DNA from 2 places in the Paenibacillus sp. FSL R5-0470 genome. Region 1 is predicted to be linked to the other one. Evidence: riboswitches for the same ligand, from Rfam matches in the RefSeq annotation. Region 1 holds a riboswitch; the other holds the start of a gene.
The links. A riboswitch is a leader RNA that binds a small molecule or an ion and turns the genes downstream of it on or off. The one in region 1 is predicted to bind thiamine pyrophosphate.
Positions count from the first base shown of each region.

Region 2: linked by a shared signal. The riboswitch ahead of MKY99_RS12295 (ABC transporter ATP-binding protein) and the one ahead of MKY99_RS02110 (ABC transporter substrate-binding protein) in region 1 are both predicted to bind thiamine pyrophosphate.

Region 1 covers NZ_CP150238.1:473,130-477,552, reverse strand. Annotated here, with positions in the region: gene MKY99_RS02115 (hypothetical protein) at 1-1,274, shown strand, start outside; TPP riboswitch at 1,424-1,534, shown strand; gene MKY99_RS02110 (ABC transporter substrate-binding protein) at 1,695-2,741, shown strand; gene MKY99_RS02105 (hypothetical protein) at 2,803-2,943, shown strand; gene MKY99_RS02100 (MTH1187 family thiamine-binding protein) at 3,008-3,301, shown strand; gene MKY99_RS02095 (ABC transporter permease) at 3,298-4,059, shown strand; gene MKY99_RS02090 (ABC transporter ATP-binding protein) at 4,076-4,423, shown strand, end outside.
Region 2 covers NZ_CP150238.1:2,834,083-2,838,505, forward strand. Annotated here, with positions in the region: gene thiM (hydroxyethylthiazole kinase) at 1-192, opposite strand, end outside; gene MKY99_RS12285 (ABC transporter substrate-binding protein) at 233-1,267, opposite strand; gene MKY99_RS12290 (ABC transporter permease) at 1,264-2,037, opposite strand; gene MKY99_RS12295 (ABC transporter ATP-binding protein) at 2,018-2,713, opposite strand; TPP riboswitch at 2,981-3,084, opposite strand; gene MKY99_RS12300 (amino acid ABC transporter substrate-binding protein) at 3,308-4,144, shown strand; gene MKY99_RS12305 (amino acid ABC transporter permease) at 4,195-4,423, shown strand, end outside.

The DNA of each region.
Region 1 (4,423 bases):
GTGTTTCCCATGAACGGATGGAGCGCACCTATTTACCGTTTGCTGCACACATTCTTTTTCCACGCAAGAAGGATGTAGACTCTTTCCGCCGCTTTTCCAGAGTCAATAATCTGGACTGTATTCTAGAGATTCCTCAGCAGTCTATATTTTTTAAAATTCTCTCGACGGATATATTCATATGTCCTTTTCAGCTTGGATTTGTGACGATACGTGTCCAGCTTGAGGGGGATTCGATACCCTTTAGTATTGCACTGGAATTCGCGGACCGCTTCCGGACGCTTGAGAATACCTTCGTACAGGATGACTACACCTATATCCATTGCGGGGAACAGACCTATGAGATGGTAGAGGATTTTGTCTTCCGAAATCTGGTGGATGGACTGGAGCCTTTTCTGGATCACTCGGATATCAATGGGGCTTATTTCGAGACCCTTCCCTTTTTCGTAGATGAAAGAATGCAGGTGCAAGCCTTTTATGGCTTTCAGAGTGAAGGGGATTCTGATGAGATTAGTATAAATATACGCTATCGCGCCTCTCAGCTTGATGGAATTGATCTGAACGGGAAGCCCTATGCCAGTGCCAGCGATCCAGCGTATATTGCGAACTACTGTCATGAGCATTCCTATAATCGATGGGGCCCAGACTCGTATTATATGATGAATGAGCAGACCTTTTGCTGTCTAACCCGAGCTGAACCAAAGATCGCCGTTAGCCTCGCCAACCAGATGTACGGGCAATATTATTACGGATTTCTACTCAATATTTTCCACAAAATCGTTCTGCTAAAGCTGGCAAATATGCATTCCCGACTACGCATAAACCACGATTATGATGAGATCGATAATTTAATCTACTCGATTAATAAATTCTCGGCAAAGTTCTATTTCTTGGAGCTGATTTCACAGTCGCAAGGACGGGAGATTTTTCTTCAGCTGCGTAAAGTATACGGGAACGACGCTCTGTTCGAGGAAGTAAAAGAAACCTTGACTGACCTGTTTCAGTATCAAGATAAGTTCCAGTCGAAGCGCCGGGATAATCTGCTGATGATCCTCACTGTATTTACGGTGGTAAGTGGGATTTATGGCATGAATCAAGTCATTGACGATCTGGATGGAAAGATTCAATGGAGTAAGATGGTTAGCTATTCCCCCTTTGAGTTTCTTGCTCTTTTCGTGATTATGAGCGGGATAATGATCAGTGTTGTCCTTACGCTAGGTGCTCTGGTTACTGAGCTTAAGCGGCGTCATCGCAAGAAACATAAAGATCTGGATTAATGAAAACGGACGGAGAGATTTGAAAAATTTAGGAGCGTGCTACTAGACATTCCGAGAACAGCCGTCTATAATACACCGTATGCAAGCATAAACGCCTTCAGCGTCCTTATAAAGACGATTAGCGTTTAAGCGAGAAATACCCGTTAACTTCATAGAACCAGGGGTGCTGGAATTGGCCGGCTGAGATTGTATCCCACAAGATACTGACCCTTATACCTGATCTGGATAATGCCAGCGTAGGAATCGCCAATTGGTTTTGGTCCCTGTGACCTTTACTAACCTTGCGCCAAGCCAGCGTCCCGATCACTCGGGGCGCTTTTTTTGTGTAGATCACAAAAGATGTAGAAGAAATGTACATACTACACTTTATGGTTCATGTTGGATGACGGGATCTGGCAACCTTAAAGGAGAGAAGAAGACATGCAAGTCAAAAAAGTACTTATGCTTAGCCTCACCTGTATGCTCATTCTTGCGATTGCCGGATGCGGCAGCAACAATGGGAATACAGCCGGAAACAAAGATGCTGCGGAATCGAATGCAGCGACCGGATCAAATGTTCCAAAAGAGCTTACCAAAGTTAAGGTTGCACTGGATTGGACACCGAATACGAACCACACCGGTCTATACGTAGCCAAGGATCTTGGTTATTACGCGGAAGAAGGTCTGGATGTAGAAATCGTTCAACCTGGCGCAGCGGGTTCTGATACGATGGTTACCTCTGGCGAAGCTGCTTTTGGAATCAGCGCTCAGGAAGGATTGACTCTAGCTCGTCTACAAGGCGTTCCCCTTGTCTCGATTGCAGCCATTATTCAGCATAATACTTCGGGATTCGCCGCTCCAGTGGATCGCAATATTAAATCACCAAAAGATTTTGAGGGTAAAACTTACGGAGGTTGGGGCTCTCCCGCTGAGGAAGCAGCCATGAAGGCGATCATGGACCCTGTTGGTGGCGATGTGAAAAAGGTGAAGCTAATCAGTATTGGTGAAGCTGACTATTTTACTGCAGTCAAACGTGACATTGATTTCGCTTGGATCTTCTACGCTTGGACCGGTATTGAAGCCGAACTGCGTGGTGAGCCTCTGGATATGCTCTACTTGAAGGATTATGCGCCTCAGCTCGATTATTACACCCCTGTGCTGACCACGAGTGAGAAGCAGATTTCTGAGAATCCAGATTTGGTGAAGGCTTTCCTGAAAGCCACATCGAAGGGTTATCAATATGCGATTGATCATCCAGAAGAGGCTGCCTCTACATTATCCAAGGCTGTGCCTGACCTTGATGCCGAGCTTGTCCTAGCTAGCCAAAAATGGCTTAGCCCGAAATATAAGGACGACGCCCCACGCTGGGGAGAGCAAAAAACCGAGGTCTGGCAGAATTACGGCGACTGGATGTATGATTTGAAGCTGCTGGACAAACCGCTGGATGCAGCTAGTGCATTCACGAATGATTTTTTACCGGCGGAGTAAATAACAATAATAAATGAAACACTTCGTTATCAAAGTTGGCCTTTTGAACTTACCTATTTCAATGAGAGTTCAAAAAGTCAGCTTTCAGAACCAAGAAGGTTGGACGTTACTTGAGGAAGGAGGAACGGAGCGTAGTGATGTGCTACGTGAGTACCGGACTTCCCAAGTTCGTTCAAGATTCGACGTCGAATCTGCTTCCTGAAAACACTTCGTTATCAAAGTTGGCTTTTTGAACTTACCTATACAATTTGAGAGGATTGATTATTGTGGCTAACACATTATTAAGCATTCAAGTAATTCCTAAGACTCCAAACAATGAGGACTCCATCCCATACGTAGATAAAGCGATTGAAGTTATTCAGAAGTCCGGTGTTAAACATCAGGTAAATCCACTGGAAACTACTATGGAAGGTGAACTGAGCGAGCTCCTGGAGGTTGTACGTCAAATGCAGGAGGCACTGATCGAAGCAGGTAGTCCAAGCGTGATCTCCCAAATCAAAATCGCTCATAACCCTAACGGAATCAGCATGGATAAATTGACGGAGAAATATCGGCCGTGAGATCGACCTGGAAGCTAATATGGCCGCCCCTTGTGGCGGTCGTCTTCTTTTTAACCGTATGGCAGTTATCTGTTTCTCTATTCCATATCGAATCCTGGATTCTGCCGAGTCCTGCTGATATTGCTCGCGAATCCACCAGTAATGCCTCAGGTCTCTGGGCTCATACGATGGCTACGCTCCGACTCACATTAATCGGTTTTCCTATTGGTACAGGTGTAGGCTTGATCGTCGCTCTACTTTTGCATCTTTTACCTTGGGCTAGACGGGCTTTTTATCCACTCATTATTCTGAGTCAAAATGTTCCCTCTATCGCACTCGGACCACTGCTTATCATCTGGTTTGGCTTCGGTCTTTTGCCCAAAATCGTGCTGATTACACTGGTATGCTTCTTCCCGGTAGCTGTCGCTGCAATGGGCGGCTTGTCTCAAAGTGATCAGGTCATGATGAATTATATGAAAATGGCTGGCGCAAGCAAGTGGCAAATCTTCACCAAGCTGGAGCTTCCGTCTTCTATCCCGGCACTATTTTCCGGTGTGAAAATATCTGCTACTTATGCGGTTATGGGAGCCGTGGTCGCTGAGTGGATTGGCGCGGATAAAGGGATTGGCTATTATATGCTGCTGCAAAAATCGGCTTACCGTACGGATCGGATGTTTGTCGCTATTGTTATTATTGTGCTACTTAGTCTTGTGCTTTTTGCGATTATCGCCTTGCTCGAAAAATGGTTAGTTCGCTGGAAACCGCGCCGTAACTCATAGAAAGGAAGATGCCTGTATGTCTCAAGCGACGCAAATAGAGCAAAGAACAACTGAAATCATAAGCTCTCCTGAAGCTCATACTGCACCACCTGCTCTTGAAGTAAGCGGCATCTCCAAGTCCTTCACCCATCGTCGCCGCGAGACGAACGTGCTGAACAACGTTTCTCTTAAGGTAGAACAGCAAGAGTTCGTTTCGATCGTCGGTCCTTCCGGCTGCGGAAAAAGCACCTTATTCCATATGATCGGCGGACTAGTGAAGCCCGATGCAGGAACGATCCGCATGAACGGCAGAGCCGTTACGGGTCAACGTGGTGAAATCAGTTATATGCCGCAGCAGCCTGCGCTTTTTCCTTGGCGAACGATT
Region 2 (4,423 bases), 2.4 Mb from region 1:
ATTCAGTGTACCGATATTTAGAACTACGGCAGATGAAAATGCAGCGATATCGACCACTTCCTCGTGAGCATCCGCCATAAAGGGGGAGGCACCGAGCGCCAAAAGACCGTTGGCTGAGAAATTGGCTACGACGATGTTGGTGATATTGTGGACCAGTGGATTGGATTCCCGTACTTTGGATAGATAACTCATGATTATTCCTCCTCAAGTTTTATGAGCGAATAGCTAATGTTTAAAAATTAATAAAAGCATCCTCAGCTTTGATGTCAGTAGACAGTAAATCATTGTCCGATAGCCACTGTCTTACCTTCTCCCAAGACGCTGGCGCTTGATATCCAAAATCTTGATCACCCGCATTCATTAGCGGTAGTAGAATCGCCAGGCTCTTCTCTTCAATTTGCTTATCGAGTGGAGAGGTCTCATCTTCGTGTGCAAGCAGCAAATTTAACGCTTTTTCCGGATTATCCTGCACAAATTGTTGTCCTTTTGTAATTGCATTTACAAACTTTTTGAAATAGGATTCAGAATTTTGTATTCCTTGATCGCTGGCGACAAGGACTAGCTCATAATAATCGGGGACTCCATAATCCGTGGGATTGAACGAGTTCACGGGATGACCTTCTTTTTCCAGGATTAATTGTTCGTGGTTAATGAACCCTCCCATAATGGCATCCACTTGCCCCGTCGCAATCGCCGGAATAAGGTCAAAGCCTACGTCTATTAATTTGCTGGCCTTAGGGTCACCCCCATCGTTTTGGATCATCGTACGAATCATGGCTTCATAAAGAGGAATGGAAGAATACCCAATCTGTTTACCTGTGAGGTCTTTTGGACTATGAATGTCACCAGCCTGAGGTACCATCAAATGATTAAGCGGATGCCTCACAATCGCTGCAATCGAACGTACTGGAATGTTCTCACTGCGTGCCATGAGCACCTGAGGTTGATAACTAAGCGCTAAATCGATTTGATTCGCTGCTACAAGCTTCAGTGCGTCATTGCTGTCTGCGGGCATTTGGATCTCTACGTCCAGACCTTCCTCTTGGAAATAACCATTCTGCTCAGCAGCATATAAAAAAGAGTGAACGGCATTGGGATACCAATCGAGCATAACCGTCAGCTTGTGCGTTTGTTTAATTTCGTTATTAGATGAATTAGCAGGAGGACTACTTACATTGGATGCTTTTCCGCAGCTGGTGAAGATTAGGACTGAACATATGAGAAATACGGGAATAAGCCATTTTCTTTGGAAATTAAAATCATTCATTGCTTAGATCCTCTTTTCTTTAAAAATAATGGTTCGAGCAGAGCTATCATCAGAAACAACACTACACCGAGCGCGGACAACAGAAATACAGCGGCGAACATTTCGGCACTTTGCATATTTCCGGCCATCCTTCGGCTAAAGTAACCGAGTCCTTTGCTGCCTCCAAGCCATTCGCCGATGGTTGCTCCAATCACGCAGTACACAATGGATAGCTTTAGTCCTGAGAAAAAAGAGGGCAGCGCCAGCGGGATTTGGGTTTTAGCAAGCAGTTGCCAGCGGTTTGCGCCAAATGTTAACAATAAGTCTTTGTAGGCTTGACCACTTGTACGAAGTCCGTCATATGTACTCACAACGACTGGAAAAAAAGCAGTTAGAAACACAACAGCCACTTTGCTCCACAGCGTATAACCGAACCACATAATGAAAATGGGGGATAGCGCGATTAACGGGATCGTCTGACTGATAATAAGGAACGGATAGATGGCCTTTTCAAGGGGGCGAAACAAGAACATTCCGGTGCCCAGCAGTGAACCACAGATAACCGAGAGAACAAAACCTACCAATATTTCCTGTAGTGTCGCCAATAAATGCGGTCTGAGTAATTGCCTGTGTTCGATCAATGCGATACCTATTGAAGAAGGTGCAGGTAGGATAAAGGCTGGAATCAAGTGAAGACGAACAGCTGATTCCCAGATCACAAGAATGAACAATAGCAGTAGAATGAAGGGGCCGTAATTGTTTAAATATTTTTTAAAAGGTATGGGATGCATACAGTCTCCGCTCCAACTCTTCCCGTAACGCTATAAACCGGGGTTCATAGTTCATCTTGTAATGTCTTGGCCTCGGTAAATCAACGATGATCTCCTGTAGTTCGCTATGCACGCCTCCAGACAATAAATAAATCCGATCGCTTAGTAACAGCGCTTCCTCTAGATCATGGGTGATGAGCATCACTGTTTGATCCAGCTCATCCCAAAGCTCCAACAGCCAACGGTGTATCTCACGTTTGGTCATAGCGTCGAGCGCTCCAAATGGCTCATCTAGCAGCATAAGACTGGCCCCGCCGCCAGCTACAAGCGTTCGTAGAAATGCGACTCGCTGTTTCATGCCACCCGATAGCTCATGGGGATAAGCCCTCTCTACATCGGCCAAACCGAAGCGTGACAGCATTTCCCGAATGTGAGAGATCGTCTGTTGTTTACTAAACCTTGGTTTAATCTCCCAGGGCAAAAGACAGTTGTCGAGCACGGTTCTCCAAGGCAGCAGCAAATCCTGCTGAGGCATGTATGCGATCTGACCTAAGCGAGTAGAGGATGACGAGTTCGAATGAATTTTTATTTTCCCATGAGTGGGTTCGAGCAAGCCTGCTATAGTTTTGAAAAGCGTACTTTTTCCGCATCCGCTAGCCCCAATGACAGAAACAAACTCACCTTGCCTGATATCCATGGATAGATCTGCGAATACAGGGGGTTGTTCTGATTCCGGAAAGGAGTAGGTTAAGCCTTGAATGGATAGGATTGTCGTGATGATCGAACCTCCTAAAAAGTTTTGTGAGCGTTGGCTTCTTGGAAAGCATCGTACAAAACTTGCTTCGAAAGCCTACGCTTAAGTTTTGTGATTGATTGTAAACAAATAAAGACCCATTCATTTCCGGTGGGAAATAAATGGGTCAAAAAGTTCATTCAGCATAGGAACACTAAAAATGCATGGGATGAAAATTCTGCTCCACTTCCCTCCGCTGGTATGATCCAGATCAGGTTCCAAGGGTCCGGAGCTTGAAGCTCCGTCTCAGTCGGCCGACTCCCCTAGTGAAATAACAGGTCCATATTTAATTTGTTTATAAATATACCATATCTTTCTGAGATGTAAAGAGAGGATCTTGTGAAGGATTATTCTAAGAATGGGTAATATAAGGGTAGAGATTTACCTAATATTACAATTCCGATGTATATAATCGGAAAAAATCATTGACGGTAAACAGCAGCCAGTGTAGTATACAATTTACCGGATGAATTCCGGGTAAAGAGAGGGGAATTAATAATGAAAAAACTAAGTTTAACTATTCTATTGGCGTTAACCGTGGTGTTTGTAGCGGCCTGCGGCAATAATTCGAATACCGATACTTCTAAAAATTCTTCAGCTGGAACGAATGGTGGAAATACAGTCACTGCGCAAAACAGTCTGGAAGCTGTTAAAGCTAGCGGCAAATTGCGTATAGGAACAGAAGGGACGTATGCACCCTTTACTTATCATGACGCTTCGGGGAAACTGACCGGCTTTGACGTAGAAATTGCTGAGGAAGTAGCGAAGCGTCTCGGTGTTGAACCAGAATTTTTTGAGACACAGTGGGACGGTATTTTTGCTGGGATGGATGCCAAGCGTTTTGATGTTATTTTTAACGAAGTATCCATTAATGAAGATCGTAAAGTGAAATATGATTTCTCTGAACCGTATATCGTATCTAAAGCAGTATTGATAGTAAGTGAAAACAATGAGGATATCAAAACATTTGCAGATCTTAAGGGTAAAAAAGCCGGACAATCTCTAACCAGTAACCTGTCCGATATCGCCCGTGAGAACGGTGCTGAAATCGTTGCTACAGACGGGTTCAATCAAGCGATGGACCTATTGACCTCAGGCCGTATTGATGCGACTGTAAATGATGGTTTGTCTTATCTAGACCTGAAAAAGCAAAAGCCTGATGTGAAAATTAAAGTGGTAGATGAGATTCCTGACGGTTCGCAAAGCGCAGCTGTTTTCTTAAAAGGCAACGATGAGTTGGTAAAAGCAGTTAGTGATGCAATTGTTGAAATGAAGAGCGATGGCACATACTTAAAGATTTCTGAGAAATACTTTGGTGCTGACGTTTCAAAATAATACAAGGTTTCAGAAGCTAACCAGCTTGGAACCAAAAAGGATGTCTAAAAATGGATGACCGCAAAATACAAATCTTCTTAGATTCACTGCTACCCCTGCTAAAAGCTGGGGTGGCTTTTACCATTCCTTTGGCATTGATATCATTTGCACTTGGACTGATCTTAGCGATATTGACTGCATTAGCTCGACTCTCCCCGTGGGTACTTCCGAAGCTGATCGCTCGCTTTTATGTATGGGTCATTCGTGGAACCCCTTTGTTGGTACAACTGTTTATTATTT